3 regions of the Noviherbaspirillum cavernae genome follow, and region 1 is predicted to be linked to each of the others. Evidence: predicted binding sites of a transcription regulator. Region 1 holds the regulator's gene; each other region holds the start of a gene.
What was found. Region 1 encodes sigma-54, which starts transcription at its own class of promoters, with help from an activator protein. Its sites were predicted from a motif close to TGGCANGNAANCTGCTTT; they were not measured.

Region 1 (7,877 bases):
GGAGCTATCCGATCACGATCGGACAATCCATTCTCGATAACACCGATCTCATCGCACGGCATGTCGTCGGGGCAAGGGTTGCCATCGTGACCAATACCACGGTCGGCCCGCTATATCTGGAAAAGCTGTCCAATACCCTGTCGGCCGCTGGCAAGCAGGTGACCGCCATCGTCCTGCCGGACGGCGAGGAGGAAAAGAACTGGGCCAGTCTGATGAAGGTGTTCGATGTGCTGCTGGCGGAACGATGCGACCGCAAGACCACACTGATCGCGCTGGGTGGCGGCGTCATCGGCGACCTGACCGGCTTTGCCGCAGCGACCTATATGCGCGGCGTGCCTTTCATCCAGGTGCCCACCACCCTGCTGGCGCAAGTCGATTCGTCCGTCGGTGGCAAGACCGGCATCAACCACCCGCTTGGCAAGAACATGATCGGCGCGTTCTACCAGCCACAGGCCGTGATCGCGGACACGACGACTCTGAATACCCTGCCGGCGCGCGAACTGTCCGCCGGGCTGGCGGAAATCATCAAGCATGGCGCGATCATCGACGCGCAGTTCTTCGACTGGATCGAGGCGAACATCGCGAAACTGGTCGCGCGCGATGCCGCGGCACTGGCGTATGCAATCCAGCGTTCCTGCGAAATCAAGGCGGACGTGGTGCGGCAGGATGAGCGCGAAGGCGGGTTGCGCGCGATCCTGAATTTCGGCCATACCTTCGGTCACGCGATCGAATCCGGGCTCGGCTACGGCGAATGGCTGCATGGCGAGGCGGTCGGCTGCGGCATGGTGATGGCGGCTGATCTGTCGCATCGCCTCGGTTTCATCGACGAGCAAACCACGACGCGCATTACCGCGCTGGTCAAGGCGGCGGGCTTGCCGACGGTGGCGCCGGATCTTGGCGCGGCGCGCTGGCTGGAACTGATGCAGGTGGACAAGAAAAACGAAGGCGGCCAGATCAAGTTCATCCTGATCAAGCCGCTGGGGACGCCCGTCATCATGCCGGTGCCGCAGGACGCCTTGCTGGCGACACTGAAGGCGGCGGTGCAATGAGTTCCACTCTCGCGCATTGACATGAACATCGAAGCGCACCTCGCCCCCTATGCCGCCCGATCCGAGGCGTCGCGAGGACGGCGCTTCACTGAGCCGGCACCGGCGTCGCGCACCGAGTTCCAGCGCGACCGCGACCGCATCATCCATTCCACCGCTTTTCGCCGCCTCGAATACAAGACGCAGGTATTCGTCAATCACGAGGGCGATCTGTTTCGTACCCGCCTGACGCACAGCATCGAAGTCGCGCAGATCGCGCGTTCCATCGCGCGCAATCTGCAACTGAATGAGGACCTGGTCGAGGCGATTTCGCTGGCGCACGATCTGGGGCACACGCCCTTCGGTCACGCGGGGCAGGAAGCGCTGAATGCCTGCATGAAGGATCACGGCGGCTTCGAGCACAATCTGCAAAGCCTGCGCGTGGTCGACGAGCTGGAGGAGCACTACGGCGCATTCGATGGCCTGAACCTGATGTTCGAAACGCGCGAAGGGATTCTGAAGCACTGTTCGCTTGCCAACGCCAGAAAGCTCGGCGACATCGGCCAGCGTTTCATCGAGAAAAGGCAGCCCACGCTGGAGGCGCAGCTCGCGAATCTCGCCGATGAAATCGCCTACAACAATCACGATATCGATGACGGGTTGCGTTCGGGGCTGTTGACGACAGCGCAGCTGGATGAGGTCGAGTTCTACGCACGGCACCGCGTCGAGGTCGAGGATGCCTATCCCGGCATCACCGGTCGCCGCGCGATTCACGAAACGATCCGCCGCATGATCAATGCGCTGATCGTCGACCTGATCGCCGCCTCGCAGGCCCGCATACGCGATGCAAAACTGCGATCGGTGGACGACGTGCGCAACGCACCCGTCTTGCTGGCTTTTTCCGATGAAATGAAGAAGGAAGCCGCGCAGTTGAAGCGCTTCCTGCGCGAAAACCTGTATCTGCACTATCAGGTCAATCGCATGACGAGCAAGGCGCGGCGCATCATCGAGGAATTGTTCCATGCCTTCATGAGCGAGCCGCGCCTGCTGCCGCCGACCTATCAGGTGATGGCGGGTGAGGGCAGCGCCCGTGTGCAGGTGCAGGCGCGCAAGGTGGCCGACTACATCGCGGGCATGACCGACCGCTATGCGATGCGCGAGCATCGGCGCTTGTTCGCGGTGGATGAACTTTGACAGGGTGCTGAAAAACCACTGCGCGTGAAGGCAAGCGCAAATGCGCGCAGCAAGACAGGAATCTCAGCGTCGGCGTCGCCGCATGTGCGCGAGCGTCTTCACCCTCGGTTCGACACGGCAGGCGGCGGGTTGTGATGCATGACGCGTATCAGGTCAGATCGCGCAAAGGATGCGCATGCGCCGGCCATGCGGACTCAAAGAACTGCGTCACCATTTCCGGCGTGACCTGTTCCAGCGTCGGCGGATTCCATTGCGGCGCATTGTCCTTGTCGATCACCAGCGCACGCACACCCTCCAGCACCTCGCCATGTTCGAAGCTGCGCCGTACCAGCGTGCGCTCCATGCGCAGGCAGTCCGCCACCGTCAGGCGCGCGCCGCGGCGCAACTGTTCCAGCGTGACGCACATCATCAGGGGCGAACGCTGTTCCATCACCTGCAAGGTCTTCCGGGCGAAGGGCATGTCGTCCTGCGCCAGCGACGCCGCGATGGCGCGCACGTCGTCGTGCGCAAAGTGCTTGTCGATGGCGGCACGGTTGATCGCCAGCGCACTGCCGGCCGGCTCGACGCGGGTCTGAAACGGTGCGGCGAACGAGCGAATGACTGCACGCATATCGGCCTCATTCGTGGATGCCAGCACTTCCCTCAGTGCCGGCAATTCCGATGCAGGGATGAATACATCGGCCAGACTCGCATGGAGCGCGTCGGCCGCGCCGACGGTTTCGCCGGTGATGCCGAGGTAAGTGCCCAGTTCGCCCGGAACGCGCGTCAGGAAATAACTGCCGCCGACGTCGGGGAAGAGTCCGATATTGACTTCGGGCATGGCCATCTTCGTGCGTTCCGTGACGATGCGCATCCGGTTGGCGTCGCCGCCCTGTGCGATCCCCATGCCACCACCCATGACGATGCCGTCCATGATGGCGATATACGGCTTCGGGTAATGATGGATCAGGTGGTTGAGCGCATATTCCTCGCTGAAAAAATCCTCCAGCAGGGCACTGTGTCCGGTTGACGTTGCGTTGCCGACTTCGTGGAAGAAACGGATGTCACCGCCTGCGCAAAATGCTTTCTCGCTGGTGCTTTGGATAAGGACGGCGCTGATGCGCGGATCGTCGCGCCACGCCAGCAGGGCCTGGGTCAATGCCCGCACCATGTCGAGTGAAAGAGAGTTCAGCGCCTTCGGGCGCTCGAGATGCAGGTATCCAATCCGGTTCCGGATTTCGCAGCGAATATGGTCGGTCATGGGGTGATGAGTGAGCGATGGGAAGGACCTATTCTATCGACATTGAACAATGTCTACAGGCAACATGTTTGCCCTTGCCGATTCGATATTTCCATGCCAATCCACTCATCCATCAAGGGAGGCCGGAAATCAAAAAGGGCGCCTTGTATGCGCCCTTGATTTGCCGTTGGCCGGGTGGTTCCCGGCGAGGATGATTTCTTACGATGTCGCGTCGGCGGCAGGTGCTTCCGGCATGCGCTTGATCGTTTCATGCTGATGGTCCTGCACCTTGGTCTTGTACTTCAGGACCTGGCGGTCCAGCTTGTCGATCAGCGAGTCGATCGCAGCGTACAGGTCTTCCGCAAAACTCTCCACGTGTATCACGATTCCTCTCAGGCGAACATTGACTTCGGCTCGTTGTCGCCTGTCCTTGTCCGAGGGCTTTTCCACGCCCAGGATGATGGCAATATCAATGACATGATCGAAGTGGCGCTTGATCCGCTCCAGCTTGTTTTGCACGTATTCACGGATAGCAGGTGTCAATTCGAGGTGATGTCCACTGATTGTGAGATTCATACAGCGCTCCTATGGATATTGCCGCTGGAGGTTCGCAACATGGCTTGATCACGTGGAGTTCAATGATTGCACTTCATAAGCGGCCACGTTGAAACGCAACGACAGTAAAGCTCAACACGATTGCAGGAATTACAGCGATTTGCGCAGATTAACGGGAGGAATTTTCAGGGCCTCGCGGTACTTTGCCACGGTTCGACGCGCCACGACCATGCCTTGTTCCCCCAACATCTCCGCTATTTTGCTATCTGAGAATGGACTCTTGGGGTCTTCTGCTCCTATCAACTGTTTGATGAGGGCTCGTATCGCGGTCGAGGAGGCTTCCCCCCCGGCTTCAGTCGCGACGTGGCTCCCGAAGAAGTATTTCAACTCAAACATTCCATGCGGAGTAAGCATGTATTTCTGAGTTGTCACGCGAGAAATAGTACTCTCGTGTAAACCCAGTGTATCAGCTATTTCACGCAAGACAAGGGGACGCATTGCCACCGCGCCGTGCGAAAAAAAGTTGCGCTGGCGGTCGACGATCGCCTGCGCAACGCGCAGGATCGTGTCGAAGCGCTGCCGCATGTTCTTGATCAGCCATTTGGCTTCCTGCAGCTGCGAATTGAGCGAGGCCTCGCCCTTGTTCTGCTTCAGGATGTTGGCGTACAGCGCATTGACGCGCAGGCGCGGCATGACGTCGTGGTTGAGCATGACCTGCCAGCCGTTTTTTGTTCTCTTGACGATCACGTCCGGCACCACGAAATCCGATGCGTCGGACGCGAAGGCTGCGCCGGGATGCGGGTTGCAACTCTTGATGACCGCTTGCGCCTCGCGCAAGTCTTCATCATCGCAGTCGAGCGCCTTCTTGAGCTTGTTGAAATCGCGCTGCGCGAACAGCGCGAGATGCTTCTCGACGATCGTCAGGGCCATGCGCCGTGTCACCAGCGGCACCCTGGGGAAGCGCCTGATCTGGATCGCCAGGCATTCCGAGGCATTGCGCGCGCCGACCCCGGCCGGCTCGAAGCTCTGCAGCAATTTGAGCGCGACCGATAGCTCATCCAGTTCGATGCCGAGTTCCTCGGGCAGGCGGGCGTGAATTTCTTCCAGCGGTTCTTCAAGATAGCCGTTGTCGTCCAGCGCGTCGATGATCAGTTCCAGCAGGGCGCGGTCGCGCATTTCGCGCACCGTGACGCGGACCTGTTCCAGCAGATGCTCGCGCAAGGTCGTCTCGTGCGCTTCGAGCTGCGGGCGCGCATCGTCGTCTTCCGGCGCCTTGGAAGTGCGCGCAACGTCGTCGAAGCTCCACTCCGAGTCGCTGGCGCTCGATGTTTCGGACGATTCTCCGCCTTCGAACGCGCCTTCCGATTCGTCGGACGACGATTTCGCATCGGGGGCTGACGGCGCTTCCGGCGTGGTGCTGCCCGGGCTGATCGCGCCGTCGGCCAGCAAACGCAGGGAGTGGTCGAGCGGGTCGTCGACGCGTTCCAGCATGGGGTTTTCCGACAGGATCTGTTCCAGCTCCTGATGCAGTTCGAGCGTGGACAGTTGCAGCAGGCGGATCGACTGCTGCAACTGCGGTGTCAGCGCCAGGTGCTGCGAGATGCGGAGTTGGAGAGTCTGTTTCATCTGTCGGCCATCACATCCGGAAGTGTTCGCCCAGATACACGCGGCGCACCGATTCGTCGGCGATGATGTCGTCGGGGCGGCCGGATGCCAGCACCGCGCCCTGGTTGATGATGTAGGCGCGGTCGCAAATGCCGAGCGTTTCGCGCACGTTGTGATCGGTGATCAGCACGCCGATGCCGCGTTCCTTGAGGAAGCGGACGATGCGCTGGATCTCGATCACCGCGATCGGGTCCACGCCGGCGAACGGTTCGTCCAGCAGCACGAAGCGCGGGTTGGTGGCCAGCGCGCGCGCGATTTCGACGCGTCGCCGTTCGCCGCCGGACAGCGACAGCGCCTGGCTCTCGCGCAGCTTTTCGATCTGCAGTTCCGCCAGCAGAGTGTTCAATCGCTTGTCGATGGCAGCCTTCGACAGCGGCTTGCCATTCTCGGTTTGCAGCTCGAGCACCGCGCGGATATTGTCTTCCACCGTGAGCTTGCGGAACACCGAGGCTTCCTGCGGCAGATACGACAGGCCCAGCACTGCGCGGCGATGGATCGGCAGGCGTGAAATGTTGTTGCCGTCGAGGTCGATCTCGCCGGCGTCCGACGGTACCAGGCCGACGATCATGTAGAACGAGGTGGTCTTGCCCGCGCCATTGGGGCCGAGCAGGCCGACCACCTCGCCGCTTGCCACCTGCAGCGAGACGTCGCGCACGACCTGGCGCGCGCCGTAACTCTTCTGCAAGCCGCGGACAACCAGTGTGCTTGCCATGTCAGTTGCCCTTGTTTTCGGTGCGCGGCTGGATCACGGCCTTGATGCGGCCGCCGCCCGGCTTGCTCTCGCCGGTAGCAGTGTTGTTGACCGTGAAAAATTCGGCGCGGCTGTCATACGAAATGAACTCGCCTTGCACTTCGTCGGTCGCCCTGGTTCCCTCCAGCCGTCGCACCATCGCCTTCGAATACAGCTTCGCCACTTCGGTCTTGTTATCGTATTCGATGCGGTCAGCGGCATGCCCTTCCATCCACAGGTCGGGGCCGCCATCGCGTTTCTGGCGGAACGTAGCCAGCTTGCCAGGCGCAGCCCACAGCGTGGCGTATTGATAGCCTGCCGGGTCTTGTGTGACGACCAGCTTCGCGCCTTTCATGATCAGGGTGCCGCGTGTCAGGATGACGTTGCCGGTGAAGGTGTTGATCTGCTTCACGTCGTCATAGGCCATGTGGTCCGCCTCGACGTTGGTCGGCTTCAGCGAGTCTGCCTTCTCGGCGTGCGCAACGCCTGCAATCGCCATCGAGAATATCAACAGCGGCAGCAGTCGCGGCAAGGACAAAAAACGTTTCATGAAGGATTTCTTTCGTGGTGCATCGTGTCGTACAGGTTCAGCGAACCGGCGCATGGTAGCTGCCTTGCACCCGGCTCGACAGGCGCAATTCGCGCGTCGCATTGTTGACGTACATGCCGATTCCGTTCAGGGTCGACTCGCCCAGAGTGATCTGGACCGGCTTCTCGGTTTTCGCCACGTCGTCGTCCGGCAGGATCAGCATGTACTCCGACTTGACCTGCAGCCGTTCGGACCGCGGCGTGGCGGGGCGGTCCATATGCACGTTGTCGTACATGTGCATCTCGCTGCCGTCGCTGTTGACCTCCGCCCGATCGGAACGCAGCGTCGTCGGCGGCCGCTCGGCGGTCAGGCTCTTCAATACCGGATTCACGACATCGTAGGAATCGTCCTTCGGATTGTGCGTGAGCTTGTCGCCCGATACGTGATAGCGCGGCTCGCCCGTTTCCGACATCTTCACGTAGCTGAAGTGGTCGACGTATAGATCCGGTGCAGTCCGGGTAACGTCGGGAATGAAATCGCTTGCATTACGGCGCATCACTTCCAGCGCCCAGAAGCTGCCCAGCGCCAATGCGCTCATCAGCGCCACGAGCATGAACAGACGGAAGCGCCGAGTGGATTGTTCGCTCGTCATGCCAGGTACGGCGCGATTGCCGCCTCGTAATTTCCTTGCGCGCGCAAAATGAAATCGCACAACTCGCGTGCCGCGCCGTGTCCGCCGCCGGCGCTGGTGACGTGGTGGACGCGCGCCCTTACTTCGGGATGCGCATTCGGCACGCTGGCGGCAAAGCCGACGCGCAACAGGATCGGCAAGTCGATCACGTCGTCGCCGACGAAACCGCACGCATCGGCGCTGTTGCCCGTTTCCTTCAGCAATTGTTCGAACGCGCTGCGCTTGTCGTGCACGCCTTGATACAGATGGCGGATGCCGAGATCCGCCGC
Region 2 (7,877 bases), 2.2 Mb from region 1:
TCGCAACCGCCACCGGTCCTCGCGGCGATGCCGGAGCAGCGCTTCGCTGCGCATTGAGCGACACGCTGTTCATGTCTTCCAACGCGGAGATGGTCACAGAAAGGGCGCTTCAAATTGAATCTGGCGAAGGAGGCCGTCAAGCAGGCGGATAGTTGTTGCATCGCCTGCTGTTTCCGGGCATGGTGTGGCCCACGATTTTTCTCAGGTCGCACATGCCACGACTATTCAAGTTCACGAGTTTCTCGATACGCGATTTCCTTGTCGCTGCCGCGCCGACGGCGAGTCTGGTCGCATTGATCTGCCTGCTTGCCTATTGGCTGGCCGATCCTGCGCCGCCCAGGCATGTGACGATTGCGACCGGGCAGGAAAACAGCGCCTATGAAATGTTCGGCAAGCAGTACGCGAATGCGCTGGCGAAATTCGGTATCACGGTGAGTGCAAAACCCTCACTCGGTTCTCAGGAAAACCTGCAGCACTTGAAGGATCTGGGATCGGGAGTCGACATCGCATTCGTGCAGAGCGGTTCGACCGAGCAGGCCGAGGCGGAGCGCAAGGGACTGATCTCGCTCGGGAGCTTGTTCACCGAGCCTGTCTGGCTGTTCATGCGCGACAAAAAATATGTCACGCAACTCACGCAGCTCAGGGGCCTGAAGATCAACGTCGGCCCGGAAGGCACCGGCGTCCCCGGCCTCTTCAAGCGCCTGTTGTCCGTCAATGGTGTCGAGCCGAATGAACTCACGCTGAGTGCCCTGGAAAACACGCCGGCGACCGTCGCGCTGCTGGAGGGGCGCATTGATGGTTTGGTATTCAGCTCTGCCCCCGATGCGCCGCTGATTCAAATGTTGCTGCAAACGCCGGGCATCAAGCTGTTCAACTTTGCGCAAGCGGAGGCGTACACACGGCGTTTTTCGTTTCTGTCGCACGTCGTGCTGCCGCACGGGATTGTGGACCTCGGGCGCGACTTGCCGGCAAAGGACTATCACCTGATCGCGCCGACTGCCACGCTGGTTGCGCGCGACAACTTGCATCCGGCATTGATTGACTTGTTTGTGCAGGCGGCGATGGAGATACATGGCGGCGTCGGCTGGTTTCGCAGGCAGGGAGATTTTCCGTCGGCCAGCTATACGGAGATACCGGTATCTCCGGCCGCGCAAAAGCTGTACAAGAATGGGCCGTCGCTATTGCAGCGCTATCTGCCGTTCTGGCTTGCCAATTTCTTCGAGCGCATGGGGGTGTTGGTCGTTGCGCTCGGCGCATTGATTTTTCCCTTGTCGCGGATCGTGCCGCCGTTGTACGTGTGGAAGGTGCGGTCGCGCGTCTATCGCTGGTATGGACAATTGCGGGCGGTGGAACAGGCCATCGAGGACGTGCCGGCGGATAGGAGGACGGCCGTGTATTCGGAGCAGTTGAAGCGCCTGAGCGATATCGAGAGCGGCGTGAACCGGGTTTCGATTCCCCTGTCGTTCGCGGAAGAGCTGTATGGGCTGCGCAGCCACATCACTTCCGTACGCCAACGCCTGATGTGGCTGATGGCCGGGGATTGACACCGCATTCAATTGCGGCTGGCGAACGGCGGCAGTGTGCGCGGCAAGCCGCGCAGTGCCCTTATGCGCCCAGCCATGGCAAGCCGGCCTTGCACCAGCCGCTTACCGTCTTGCGGTGACCTTGCGCATCCTTGTCGCCTTCAAAGCCTTCCAGAATGTCGAAGCAATTGGCGTAGCCGTTTTCCGTGGCGAGCTTGGCAGCGTGGCGCGAACGTACGCCGGAACGGCACAGGAACAGCAGCACATTGTCCTTGCCGGCGACTTGTGCCAGTTGCGCCAGGAATTCCGGATTCGGCGTGCCGCCAGGGTAAACATTCCACTGAACCGCCGCATGCTGCGATTCGGGCACGGCGACGCGTCCGACCCAGTCGCGTTCCGCATTGGTGCGGACATCAATCAGCCTGGCGTTGGGGTTGTGCTGCAGAAGGGCATGGGCTTCGGTCGGGGTTATCGCTCCGGCATATGGGAGCTTGTTTTCCGTTCCGCGTTGGCGCGCTGTCGAGAGGATATCGGCGGTCATGTCTTGTCCTTTGGAAGTGGATACTCGAGCCTGATTTTCATTATAGTGATTTACCCTGCAACACATGATTGCACCAAAAAAGTGCTTTGAAGAATAGTGCTGCACGGTATTGCGCCAAATGTGTGCGAGTTGGGTATTTTGCACACTTTTGGTGAATTTACGCGAGTGCGTTCATGCGCTAAAAAGTAACGAACAGCGCATTATTTGCGCAAACTTGCCGGCATCCTCGCGGTAGGGTAATTTTGTCTTCCATCAAGTTCATGGCATGGAACCTGCTATCATTCCCGCCTGTGTTTCGGTCGCCTTGAAGGCGGTGTCGCGTTTGCCGCGCCACTGCGCCATGGTCGGCTCACCACCAATTCACATTACCCCGTACCACTTTGCTTATTATTAGGAGATTCGCATGGCAATGACGGCCGCAGAGGTCTTGAAAATGGCGAAAGAAAACGAAGTCAAGTTCGTTGATTTTCGTTTTGCAGACACCCGAGGCAAGGAACAGCACGTCACCGTTCCGGTTTCGCAGTTTGACATGGATAAATTCGAATCCGGCCATGCATTTGACGGTTCGTCGATCGCCGGCTGGAAGGGCATTGAAGCATCTGACATGTTGCTGATGCCGGATCCGAACACGGCCAACATCGACCCGTTCATGGAAGAAACGACGCTGTTCATGCAGTGCGACGTGATCGAGCCGTCCGACGGCAAGGGTTATGACCGTGATCCGCGCTCCATCGCCAAGCGCGCTGAAGCGTATCTGAAATCCTCCGGCCTGGGCGATACCGCCTACTTCGGCCCGGAACCCGAATTCTTCATCTTCGACAGCGTGCGCTGGAAGGTGGACATGTCCGGCTGCTTCGTGAAGATCGATTCCGAAGAGGCTTCCTGGAGCACCGGCGAAAAGCTCGAAGGCGGCAACACCGGTCACCGTCCGACCGTCAAGGGCGGCTATTTCCCGGTTCCGCCGGTCGACAGCTTCCAGGACATGCGTTCGGAAATGTCGCTGATCCTCGAAGCGATGGGCATCCCGGTTGAAGTTCACCACCACGAAGTGGCCGGCGCAGGCCAGAACGAGCTGGGCACCAAGTTCTCCACGCTGGTTGAGCGTGCCGACTGGACCCAGAACCTGAAATACGTGATCTGGAATGTCGCCCACACTTACGGCAAGACCGCGACCTTCATGCCGAAGCCGATCGTCGGCGACAACGGTTCGGGCATGCACGTGCACCAGTCCGTCTGGAAGGATGGCAAGAACCTGTTCGCAGGCGACGGCTATGCCGGCCTGTCCGAGTTCGCGCTGTACTACATCGGCGGCATCATCAAGCACGCTCGCGCGCTGAACGCGATCACCAACCCGGGCACCAACTCCTACAAGCGTCTGGTTCCCGGCTACGAGGCACCGGTCAAGCTGGCTTACTCGGCACGCAACCGTTCCGCATCGATCCGCATTCCGCACGTCGCGAACCCGAAGGGCCGTCGCGTCGAAGCGCGCTTCCCGGATCCGCTGGCGAACCCGTACCTGTGCTTCTCCGCTCTGCTGATGGCAGGTCTGGATGGCGTGCAGAACAAGATCCATCCGGGCGAAGCAGCGTCGAAAGACCTGTACCACCTGCCGCCGGAAGAAGATGCGAAGATCCCGACCGTCTGCTCCTCGCTCGAACAGGCGCTCGAGTACCTGGACAAGGATCGCGAGTTCCTGACCCGCGGTGGCGTGTTCAGCGACTCCATGATCGATGCTTACATCGAACTGAAGATGCAAGAAGTGCAACGCTTCCGCATGACGACGCATCCGATCGAGTTCGACATGTACTACTCGCTGTAAGAATGGTGTAGTCTGCCTTCGGGCAAACAAGGCGGGGAATGCTTCGGCTTCCCCGCTTTTTTATTGTGTGCAATGCTTCGGCCCGACTGTTGCGTGTTACACGATTCTGCAGATGAACGTTTGTAAAGCCTTGTTTCTTATCCTAAACTACTACTCGCTCCAATTGTTTCCGTATAGAAAGATCATGAAGCGACAACTTCCAGTAGTGCTATTGCTTGCGGCAGCCGCCGGCTACGTCCATGCGCAAAGCGACGTCTACCTGTGCGTCGACGAGAGCGGCAAGAAGGAATACAAGAACACCGGCACAACCAAGGGTTGCAAGAGAATCGACTTGCCGAGCCTGTCGATGGTGCCCGCGCCGGCAGCGGCGAAGAAACCCGCTGTGCAAACCGCCTCGGCAAAGTCGTCATCGTCGCCGTCCGATTTCCCCAAGGTGGACAGCGGAACCCAGAAGGCGCGCGACAGCGACCGCAAGCAGATATTGCTCGACGAAATGAAGGCGGAGGAACAGAAGCTTGCCGCGATGAAGAAGGAATTCAACGATGGTGAGCCGGAGCGTCGCGGGGATGAGCGCAATTATGCGAAATACCAGGAACGCGTCGCGTCCATGAAGGAAGACATCGGCCGCACCGAGAAAAATATCGAAGCGCTGAAGCGCGAGATCGGCAACTTGAAGTAAAGTTGGTATGACGCTTGCTTGGACAGGGCCGCGCAAGCGGCCTTGTTTTTTTGCGGCCTTGATTCCTGGACCTTCGTGAAAACATCATTGACATCTCTGGACGGACTGGACCTGCTGTCGTCGGCGGTCATCATCCTCGACGACGAGAGCCGCGTGACCTATGCGAACGCGGCGGCGGAGAACCTGCTGGAAAGCTCCTTCAAGACGCTGGCCAGCCGCAAGCTGGAGGAGCTGTTCCTCAATGGCGATGGCCTCGCCGAGATTTTCCGGGAAGCGGTCGAGCATCGCTTTGCCGACAAGCGGCTGGACCTGACCCTTGAGCGCATCGGCCGCGAGCCGCTGCAGGTACACGTGATCGTGACCGCGCTCGACAATCGCGACATGCCGGTGCTGATCGAGTTGCGCGAGAACGTGCAGCAGTTGAAGCTCGATCGCGAGGAACGACTGCTGGATCAAAGCCAGGCGAACAAGGAATTGATCCGCAACCTCGCGCATGAAATCAAGAATCCGCTGGGCGGCATTCGCGGTGCGGCGCAGTTGCTGGAGTTCGAGCTGCCCGAGCGGCAGCTGAAGGAGCTGCGCGAATACACGCAAGTCATCATCAAGGAGGCCGACCGCCTGCAGACGCTGGTTGACCGTTTGCTGGCGCCGCACCGGCGTCCGCATATCGTCGGCGACGTCAACATCCACGAAGTGTGCGAGCGCGTGCGCAGTCTGATCGTGGCGGAATTTCCGAACGGGCTGGCGATCAAACGCGATTACGATCTGTCGGTGCCTGAATTCCGCGGCGACAAGGAGCAGCTGATCCAGGCAGTATTGAACATTACGCACAATGCGGCGCAGGCACTGTCGGAGCGCATCGGGACGGGGGATGCATTGCTGACATTCCAGACGCGCGTTGCGCGCCAGGTGACGCTGGCGAAGGTTCGTTACAGGCTGGCACTGGATTTGCATATCATCGACAACGGACCGGGTATCCCGCCGGAGATTCAAGACCGCATTTTCTATCCGCTGGTATCGGGACGGGATGGCGGTAGCGGATTGGGATTGACGCTCGCGCAGACGTTCGTGCAACAGCACATGGGAGTGATCGAATGCGAGAGCCGACCGGGATATACCGACTTCCGGATATTGATACCACTGCCTTGACGGATGCCGTCGGACGTCCGTCGAGGCTGGCCGAAGTACCAATGCACTATCACGCAGGATGCAGACCAAAATATGAAGCCAATCTGGATTGTTGACGACGACGAATCGATTCGTTGGGTGCTTGAAAAAGCGCTCGCACGAGAAAACCTTGCCACCAAAAGCTTCTCCAACGCGCGCGATGCGATGGACGCGCTGCAGACCGGCACGCCGCAGGTCCTTGTCTCCGATATCCGCATGCCGGGCGAATCGGGGCTCGAGCTTCTGCAGACGGTAAAGGCTCGGTATCCCGGTCTGCCCGTCATCATCATCACCGCATTCTCCGATCTGGATTCGGCTGTCGCCGCATTCCAGGGCGGGGCTTTCGAATATCTCGCCAAGCCCTTCGACATCGACAAGGCGGTCGAGCTGATCCGGCGCGCGCTGGAAGAGAGCCTGCGCGAGGCCGACGTGGAACAAGCGTCCGCCGAAACGCCGGAGATACTCGGGCAGGCACCGGCAATGCAGGATGTGTTCCGCGCCATCGGTCGCCTGTCGCAATCGAACGTGACCGTGCTCATTACTGGTGAGTCAGGCACCGGTAAGGAGCTTGTGGCGCGCGCCTTGCACAAACATAGCCCACGCGCCGCACAGCCGTACATCGCGTTGAATACCGCGGCGATTCCGAAGGACTTGCTGGAGTCGGAACTGTTCGGCCACGAGCGCGGTGCATTCACCGGCGCGCAGGCGATGCGGCGCGGCCGCTTCGAGCAGGCGGAGAACGGCACGCTGTTCCTCGACGAGATCGGCGACATGCCGTTCGACTTGCAGACGCGTCTGTTGCGTGTTCTGTCGGATGGTCACTTTTATCGCGTCGGCGGCCATCAACCGCTGAAGGCAAATGTGCGCGTGATCGCGGCGACGCATCAGAATCTCGAGCAGCGCGTGCGCGAAGGGCTGTTCCGCGAAGACTTGTACCACCGCCTGAATGTCATCCGTCTGCGCCTGCCGAGCCTGCGCGAGCGGCGCGAAGACATTCCGCTGCTGACCCGGCATTTCCTTGCGCAGAGCGCGAAGCAGCTCGGGGTCGAAGTCAAGCGCATGTCGGACACCGCGATGCAGTTTCTCGTCAATCTCGACTTGCCCGGCAACGTGCGCCAGCTGGAAAACCTGTGCAACTGGATCACGGTGATGGCACCGGGGCAGACGGTGGAAGCCAAGGATCTTCCGCACGACCTGACGCACGGTCAGGAAACGGCGTCCGCACCGCAAGTCAGTGCAGCGACTTCCGCGCCGATCATCGTTGCGCCGCCGACTTTCTCTGCCCATGCGGATACGCCGGCGTCGAACGGCGCGTTCGAGAGCAATGGCCACGGTGCGGCCGCGATGACCTCTTTGCCGCTGCATGCCAACGGCGCGGGCGACCACAAGGCAAGCTGGATTGCCCTGCTGGAATCGGAAGCGGCGCAGATGCTTGCCGCCGGCCAGCCGGAGGTGATGGACGCACTGGGGCGCAAGTTCGAATCGGCACTGATCAAGACCGCGTTGAAGCATACCCACGGCCGCAAGAACGATGCCGCGATCCGTCTCGGCATCGGGCGCAATACCATCACGCGCAAGATTCATGAGCTGGGGATCGATGGCGCGAAGGATGAATGAGGCATCCCTGCGGCCTTGAGTCGGCTTATGTGATCATGATGTGATTACGCCGACTACGGAGGCCGACACGGGCTTCACCCGTCGGATCAGACATCGGACGATGGTCGCGGCTGCCGCGGCGGCCAGCAGATGCTTGATGGTATGGCCGCTGATGCCGCCAAAGAAGAGCATCAGTTCACGGTCGTGCAATTCGGCCGCTTTCGCCGCGACATACAGCGCAATGGCGATGCCGAATGCCAGCCGGTCTTCGCGGGGCGCGGGATGGATGGCCTGCCACAATGGGATGAGCAGCAGTGGCAGGCCTTGCAGCAGCAGGTAAGGCCGCAGGTCGCCGCTGCCATCGCTTCCGCTGAAATGCCACCATGCCACGCTCAAGACAGCCGCCAATGACAGCAGGATGATGCCGCTTGCGTCATCCGCACCGGGCTTCGTTTCGGCGCGTACTGCCGCCAGCAGTCCCGCGCATGCCAAGGCAATCGGCAGCCGGTCCCAGATCAGGCGGGAATTGTCGGGCTCCAGATGGTAGAAAGC
Region 3 (7,877 bases), 340 kb from region 1:
CTCGCGCCGAACACGCGCTCGACGGCGAGGTACACGTTCTCGAAGCAGGTCAGCCACGGCAGCAGCGAGTGATTCTGGAACACGACCGCGCGTTCCGGCGACGGCCCGGCGATCTCGCGATTGGCGCAGATCATCGTGCCGCTGCTGGCATCCAGCAGGCCGGCGATCAGGTTGAGCAAGGTCGATTTGCCGCAGCCGGAATGGCCGATCAGCGTGATGAACTCGCCTTTCTTCACCGACAGGTTGACATCGGTTAATGCGTGAAACGCGCCCTTCCGCGTGGGGAAGAGCATTTCCACGTTGGCGATGTCAATGAACTTGCTGTTTTCCATGATTTCTCTCCACTTTGCCCTCCCTTTCAAGGGGAAGGATTGGGTGGGGATGGGTTGAAAATCGCGATGCATCAAACCCATCCCCCACCTGACCTCCCCCTGGAAGGGGAGGAACCGAAACGTCAGCCGCGCACCATCAGTTGCGCACATCCTCGTAGGTGAATGCCTTCGCCAGCGCGACCAGCGCCTGCTCCAGCAGCAAGCCCACCACACCGATCACGACGATCGCAATGATGATGTGCGGCACGTTCAGGTTGTTCCATTCGTCCCACACCCAGAAGCCGATGCCGACGCCGCCGGTCAGCATTTCCGCCGCGACGATGACGAGCCACGCGGTACCGATCGCGAGCCGCACGCCGGTCAGCATGTAGGGCAGCACCGACGGAAACAGGATCTTGGTGACGATCTTCCATTCGGACAGGTTGAGCACGCGGGCGACGTTCATGTAATCCTGCGGCACGCGCTGCACACCGACGGCGGTGTTGATGATCATCGGCCAGATCGAGCAGATGAAGATCGCCCAGATCGCGGCGGGGTTGGCCGCCTTGAACACGAGCAGGCCGATCGGCAGCCAGGCGAGCGGCGACACCGGCTTCAGGAGACTGATGATCGGATTGAACATGCCCGACAAAAACCTGAAGCGTCCGATCATGAAACCGAGCGGGATGCCGACCACGGCAGCAAGACCAAAGCCGGTCGCGACGCGCTGGAGCGAGGACAGCAGGTTCCAGCCGATACCCTGGTCGTTCGGCCCCTTTTGATAGAAGGGATCGGAGAACAGCGTGATCGCTTCCTGCAAGGTGGCCAGCGGCGAAGGAAATCCGCTGTTCTTGACCGCGACGATTTCCCAGATCAGCACCAGCAGCGCCAGGCCCAGCAACGGCGGCAGCAGTGCGAGCAGGTAACTCTTCAGCGGCGAGATGCGGTAGCCCCCCTTCGGCAGGTCGGCGCCGATGGTGATGCGGCGCGCGGCCTCGGCGCTCTTCGACGCCGCGTGCTTTGCCGCGGGCGGCGATTCGGATGCCGGCTCGACCGGCTTGGTCATCAGGTTTTCCATAACGGCACTCATGTTGGCTCCGTGAAATAGTCAGGACTTACGCAAAATTGTCCCGGCAAGGCGTGTTGCCGCAGACAGTACAAGTGGTACGGCAAGGCAACGCAACGCGGCCGGGGCGGTTTTGCGCAAGTCCTGGTAGTGATTACGCCGGCAGGCTCGCCTTGATCTTGAAAGATGCTGCATACGCCTTCGGATTCTTGCCGTCCCACACCGTGCCATCGACCATCTTCACGCTGCGCATGGGATCCTTCGGCACGCTGGCCTTGGCCAGTGCGGCGGCATCCTTGTAGACGTCGATGCGGTTGACCGCCTGCGCAACCGCGAGATAGTCGGGATCGCTCTTCAGCAGGCCCCAGCGCCGATGCTGCGTGAGGAACCACATGCCGTCGGACAGATACGGGAAATTGACGCTGCCGTCGTTATAGAACTTCATGTAGTTCGGATCGTCCCAGGTCTTGCCGAGGCCGTTCTGATAGCGGCCGAGAATGCGCTGGTTGATCACATCGACCGAGGTGTTGACGTAGGACTTGTCGGCGATGGTGGTCGCCATCTTGTTCTTGTTGGAGAGCGAGGCGTCGATCCACTGGCTCGCTTCAAGAATGGCAGCCACCATGGCGCGCGCGGTGTTCGGATACTTCGCGACGAAATCCGCCGTGGTGCCGAGCACCTTCTCGGGATGGTCGCGCCAGATGTCCTGCGTCGTGACGGCGGTAATGCCGATGCCGTCGGCAATCGCGCGGTGCCCCCACGGTTCGCCGACGCAATAGCCGTCCATGTTGCCTACTCTCATATTGGCCACCATCTGCGGCGGCGGCACGGTGATGATCTTGGCGTCTTTCATCGGGTCGATGCCGTAGGTCGCCAGCCAGTAATACAGCCACATCGCATGCGTGCCGGTCGGGAAAGTCTGCGCGAAGGTGTATTCGCGCTTGTCGCTCTTCATCACTTTCGCCAGCGACGCGCCATCGACGCCGCCCTTGTCGGCGAGCTTCTTCGACAGCGTGATGGCCTGCCCGTTGTGGTTCAGGTTCATCAGCACGGCCATGTCCTTCTTCGCCCCGCCGATGCCCATGTGCACGCCATACATCAGGCCGTACAGCACATGTGACGCATCGAGTTCGCCATTGACCAGCTTGTCGCGCACGGCGGCCCACGACGCCTCCTTGGTCGGCGTGATCTTGATGCCGTACTTCTTGTCGATGCCCAGCACCGAGGCCATGACAACCGATGCGCAATCGGTCAGCGGAATGAAGCCGATCTTGACCTCCTCCTTCTCCGGCTTGTCCGATCCGGCGGCCCAGGCTCCCTGTGTGGCCAAGCCGCCGAAGGTGCCGGCAGCAAGGCTTGCGCCGGCTTTCAAGATCGTGCGTCGCGTCAGATTGGTTTTTGTCGTTTTCACTGTCATGTTGTCCTCATGCATCCTCAAGGGCAAAAAGAAAGGCGTCCGCCACAGCAAGCCTTGCTCGCCGTGATCGGACGCCTTTATCCAAATCGCCTCGACCGCCGTTGGTCAAGACGCGTTATTGATCGCCACACCATTGTTGGCGTTCGTTACTTTGCAAGTGGTGTGCCAGCCTGATTCGACGCTTTCCCGCACAGTTCGCGATGAATCGAGGCGGCTTTCCGCACTCTTTCCGTGCGGCGCATTAAAAGGGGGCGGGGTTTGTCAGGTTCTTGAAAATTGGAGTCCGTCCCAACAACAGCGAAGCGCTCCGCTATGCGCGCCGTTGCTCTTTCCGCTGTGAGCTGCCGAAGAAATGCACGGTGAAGCGGAAAAAGAAGTGCGACTTGTCTGAGCCGAAGGCGAGTTTGTCGCACTTCCCGCTTCATCGTGCATTTCTTCGGGAACCCGAAGGGCAGCGAGGTGCGGTCGCCTTTCTTTGCTTACTTTCTTTGGCGAGACAAAGAAAGTGAGCGGCTGCCGGGCCGCCCCCGGCAAAGCATCCACGAAGAGCAACACGTATTGCCGACGCAAGTGATGACAGCAGAGAAACGCGAGCAATTCTCGGCAATCGGACGCATCAAATCAGCAAATCCGCCACATCCAGCATGCGCTGCGCCACGTCAGACAGCTTGAGGTTCTTGTCCATCGCCAGCCGGCGCAGCTTGCGGTAGGCCTCGTCTTCGGAACATTGATGACGCTCCATCAGCAAGCCCTTGGCGCGTTCGATGACCTTGCGTTCAGCGAGTTTCATTCTGGTTTCGGAAAGTTCGTGGCGCAGCTTCTGATCCACCTCGAAGCGCGCCATCGCCACATCCAGCACAGCCTTGACCCGCTCCGCCGACAGACCCGCGACCACATAGGCCGAGACGCCGGCCTCGATGGCGGCATGCATCTTTTCCTTGTCACCGTCTTCGGTGAAGCAGACGATGGGCCGCCGCGCATCGGCCGTGGCGGCCACCACCTTTTTCAGCGCCGTGTCGGACTGCGCATCGACGATGATCAGGTCGGGCTGCAGTTGCGCGATCTGCTCCTCCAGATCCGCTTCCGGCGGCAGCGCCGCGAGAATGTTGTAGCCGCCTTCGAGCAAGCCGATGCGCAAGGCGCGGGCACGCTCGGCCTGCTCGCGCGCCGCCGCGTCCGCGCCTTCCGGCGCGACGAGGGAGTTGATGACAACGATCCTGAGCTGTTTGGCGTCCATCATGGCGATTTGCTTTCCTTTACAATGACGCTTTGCAAGAAGCTTGCCACCCCTTGTCTCTTTCCCATGATTGTCCTCGGCGTCGAATCCTCCTGTGATGAAACCGGCATCGCGTTGCATGACTCGCAACGCGGCTTGCTCGCGCACGCGCTGCATTCGCAGGTGGCGATGCATGAGGAATACGGCGGCGTGGTGCCGGAACTGGCGTCGCGCGACCACATCCGGCGCGCGATTCCGCTGCTGGAGCAGGTCTTGCAACAAAGCGGATTGCCGCGCTCCGCGATCGACGCCATCGCCTACACGCAGGGACCCGGCCTGGCCGGCGCATTGCTGGTCGGCGCATCGATCGCCTGCGGCCTCGGCCTCGCTCTGGACCGACCAGTGCTCGGCATCCATCATCTCGAAGGTCATTTGCTGTCGCCGCTGCTTGCAAGCGACCCACCGGAATTCCCCTTCGTCGCCCTGCTGATCTCGGGCGGCCACACGCAGCTGATGCGCGTCGATGGCGTCGGCCAATACACGCTGCTGGGCGAGACGCTCGACGATGCCGCCGGCGAAGCCTTCGACAAGTCGGCCAAGCTGCTCGGCCTCGGCTACCCCGGCGGCCCGGCGATTTCGCGGCTGGCGGAATTCGGCGATCCCGGCGTGTACAAGCTGCCGCGCCCGATGCTGCACTCGAAGGATTTGAACTTCAGCTTCTCCGGCCTCAAGACGGCGGTGCTGACGGTCGTGAAAAACCAGATCACCAACATCTGCGAACAGGACAAGGCCAACGTGGCGCGCTCCTTCGTCGATGCAATCGTCGACGTGCTGGTGGCGAAATGCCTGACCGCGCTGAAGCAGACCGGATTGAAGCGGCTGGTGATCGCCGGCGGCGTCGGCGCCAACCGGCAGTTGCGCGAAGCATTGAATGCGGCGGCAGAAAAGAAACGCTTCAAGGTGTTCTATCCCGAACTGGAATTCTGCACCGACAACGGCGCAATGATCGCCTTCGCCGGTGCAATGCGCCTGCAGATCAACCCGGATGCGGCGAAGCGCGATTACGCATTCAATGTGCGCCCGCGCTGGCCGCTGGATGAGTTGCGCGCCGTATAGTTTGATCCCCCTCTGACTGGCTGTCCGTTCGGCTTATCGCGCCGATAGAACGGAGAACTCTCGGGCCGTCCCCAGCTTCGAGCTTTTGAGCTGAGTCAAATATAAACAGAAAAATTCAAATGATCGACGGCGAACCTCAGGTTGTGCACTACTGCGGTCTGACGTTTGACATGAGCGGACATCCGCAAGCAAGCGAAGGGTTAGGCAGCACGGCCGGTGATGTGATGGAGAGCAAGCTTCATTTGCTCGGAGCTTTGGACACGCTCACTCTCAAGCCAACTGCAGAATTGCGCGACATCATCAAGCACTTGCTCCACATGCTCAGAAAAGACGAAAACGTTCGTGAAGAAAAGTGCTGGCAAGGATGCAGCACCTCGCGATGTAACCGGATATCGAAACGAGTAGGAGCCGGAATCCACTTCGTCGATCTCAGTGGCGAGATGGAGAATCTTTGCTTCGAGCTCACCCGTCGCGGTGAGTGGGCGCGTGTTACTAGCCTGAGTATCGGCTTAGCCATATCGAAGAGGGCGACCAAGGAATGCTCTCGCCACAGCTTCGGTAGTGCAAGTCTGAGTTCTTCTTCATTGATGGAGAGAACCGCAGCGCGAAATACAATTGCCTTCAGGTATAGCTCGAAGGAATGTCTGTACAGAAAAAGGATGGGCAGCGCAGCGTCATCAATTGCGTGATATCCAACCCGCTGGCGAAAGGCCACTAAGTTCATAGCTGCACCTCTGTAGCTTCCGGCGTAGGCAATCAGCTCTTGCTCAGGTCGGCCTTTCCAATTGACGAGGGCGTTTCCGGTGGTACCAACCGGGGCTGCGAAGAAGTGGTGTAGCGTCATCGGTCGTCGCTGTGCCGCCTAACGAGGTTGTGCAATAAGTCGAAATTTCATAAAAATCGAATTTTCCGAGCCAATAAAATCAAAGATTTGCACAGCGCATTTTCCAAAAAATAGCTTTTCGCACAGCCTCAACGATCACGTTGACCGGCGCGAAGCGTCGGTGTCGAACAGCATGTTGGGCGTCTGTTGGTACATGCTTTTATCTCCCCAATTTACTATTGAGATACGCTATGGCCTTCTCGGATAGAGTAAGCGGCTTCGGGCCGCCGCCTTGAACGAATTCAATCATTCTCCCGACTGGCCATAAATCGCTTGTGCCATTGACGAAGTCGATACCATGCTCATCGCCTCGATAATCGTGCCAATAATGAGCAATCAAATGGCCGTCCTCCAATATTCGGTATTTGTAGTTACCGAATGAGTCCCGCGCTCCGCCAGCATGTTCAATAGTAAAGTTCACTGTGCATTCCATGACGTCCAACGAATAGTGTTTATCTGCCGCTCCGGCGATGCGCCATATTCCGTTGAAGATGGCTTGCAGTCTGTACAAGGAAGGCCGGCGGTGGATCGGCCTTGACTACTTCTTCTTGCTGCCGATCCTGCTTTCCTTGCCCGCCATCAGATTCGCGATGTTCTGGCGATGGCGATAGATCAGCAAGCCGCTCATCGCCAGCACTGCCAGCAGGATCGGGTCGGTGCCGAACAGCAGGCCGTAGTAGAACGGTGCAAACACGCTGGCAATCAATGCGGCCAGCGAGGAATAGCGGAACGCGTAGGCAACCACCAGCCAGGTGATCAGGGTCGCGAGGCCAAGCCAGGCATTGATGCCGAGCAGGACGCCGAGCGCGGTGGCGACACCCTTGCCGCCGACGAACCGGAAGAAGACCGGCCACAGATGGCCGAGGAATACGCCGATCGCCACCAGCGCGATGCCGATGTCGTCGATGCCGTATTGCGGTCCGTATTTCTGCGCCAGCCAGACCGCCAGCCAGCCCTTGAAGCCGTCACCCAGCAGGGTCAGTGCGGCGGCGGCCTTGTTACCGCTGCGCAGGACGTTGGTCGCGCCGGGGTTTTTCGAGCCGTAGGTGCGTGGATCGGCCAGCCCGAACAAGGCGCTGACGACTACCGCGAACGAAATGGAGCCGATCAGATAGGCGGCGATCGCGAAGAGGATGGTATTCATTGTCTCCCTTGTGAAATGAGTTGCCGCATTCGATGCGGCATTGTTGATGTCTTTTGGCGGCGGATTGGCAACCGTCCGGACCGCTCTTATTCTTCCAGCGCGCAGTTGACCGGCTTGATCGGCAATACCTTGTCCATCGCCCCGGGGTCGATGCCGATCAGGTACCCGCGCCGGCCGCCGTTGATGTAGATCCTGTCGAGTTCGAGAATGCTTTGCTCGACGTAGACCGGCATCGCCTTCTTTGTGCCGAACGGCGAGGTGCCGCCGATCAGGTAGCCGGAATGGCGGTTGGCGACTTCCGGCTTGCAGGGTTCGACCGACTTGCAGCCGATCTGGCGCGCGAGGTTTTTCGTCGATACCTTGCGGTCACCGTGCATCAGCACGATCAGCGGCCTGGCGGCTTCGTCCTGCATGATCAGCGTCTTGACCACGTGATGCTCGTCGACGCCCAGCTCGCGCGCCGACACCGTGGTGCCGCCGTGCTCTTCATATGCATAGGGATGTTCGGAAAAGGCGATGCCGTGCTTGCGCAGGAACTGCGTCGCCTGTGTCTCGGATACATGTTCTTTCTTTGCCATGTGCTGCTTGCCCAACTCAAATGCCGACCAAAAATTGCAGCACATTATGCTACAAGACGCCCGCTGTGCAAGCGGTGGCAGACGTGACGGCGAACAATGCCGCCAATCGTCATGATTGACAAGCACCGCCCCGCGGGTAAATTGTG

Region 2: the regulator sigma-54 is predicted to act here: its motif matches at 2,326-2,343, upstream of glnA (type I glutamate--ammonia ligase).
Region 3: the regulator sigma-54 is predicted to act here: its motif matches at 2,945-2,962, upstream of D3870_RS14300 (CmpA/NrtA family ABC transporter substrate-binding protein).

What each region holds. Positions count from the first base shown of each region.
Region 1 covers NZ_QYUN01000002.1:3,402,737-3,410,613, reverse strand. Annotated here, with positions in the region: partial or broken gene aroKB (bifunctional shikimate kinase/3-dehydroquinate synthase AroKB) at 1-1,049, shown strand, start outside; gene D3870_RS15930 (deoxyguanosinetriphosphate triphosphohydrolase) at 1,071-2,219, shown strand; gene D3870_RS15925 (enoyl-CoA hydratase/isomerase family protein) at 2,368-3,459, opposite strand; gene hpf (ribosome hibernation-promoting factor, HPF/YfiA family) at 3,658-4,014, opposite strand; gene D3870_RS15915 (RNA polymerase factor sigma-54) at 4,144-5,619, opposite strand; gene lptB (LPS export ABC transporter ATP-binding protein) at 5,630-6,370, opposite strand; gene lptA (lipopolysaccharide transport periplasmic protein LptA) at 6,372-6,938, opposite strand; gene lptC (LPS export ABC transporter periplasmic protein LptC) at 6,976-7,569, opposite strand; gene D3870_RS15895 (KdsC family phosphatase) at 7,566-7,877, opposite strand, start outside.
Region 2 covers NZ_QYUN01000002.1:1,221,866-1,229,742, forward strand. Annotated here, with positions in the region: gene D3870_RS05750 (hemerythrin domain-containing protein) at 1-57, shown strand, start outside; gene D3870_RS05755 (TAXI family TRAP transporter solute-binding subunit) at 213-1,544, shown strand; gene D3870_RS05760 (rhodanese-like domain-containing protein) at 1,606-2,064, opposite strand; gene glnA (type I glutamate--ammonia ligase) at 2,468-3,883, shown strand; gene D3870_RS05770 (DUF4124 domain-containing protein) at 4,068-4,562, shown strand; gene glnL (nitrogen regulation protein NR(II)) at 4,638-5,711, shown strand; gene ntrC (nitrogen regulation protein NR(I)) at 5,784-7,346, shown strand; gene D3870_RS05785 (hypothetical protein) at 7,380-7,877, opposite strand, start outside.
Region 3 covers NZ_QYUN01000002.1:3,060,234-3,068,110, forward strand. Annotated here, with positions in the region: gene D3870_RS14285 (ABC transporter ATP-binding protein) at 1-332, opposite strand, end outside; gene ntrB (nitrate ABC transporter permease) at 469-1,401, opposite strand; gene D3870_RS14300 (CmpA/NrtA family ABC transporter substrate-binding protein) at 1,532-2,794, opposite strand; gene D3870_RS14305 (ANTAR domain-containing response regulator) at 3,411-4,031, opposite strand; gene tsaD (tRNA (adenosine(37)-N6)-threonylcarbamoyltransferase complex transferase subunit TsaD) at 4,098-5,126, shown strand; gene D3870_RS14315 (hypothetical protein) at 5,246-5,815, shown strand; gene plsY (glycerol-3-phosphate 1-O-acyltransferase PlsY) at 6,548-7,153, opposite strand; gene ybaK (Cys-tRNA(Pro) deacylase) at 7,240-7,731, opposite strand.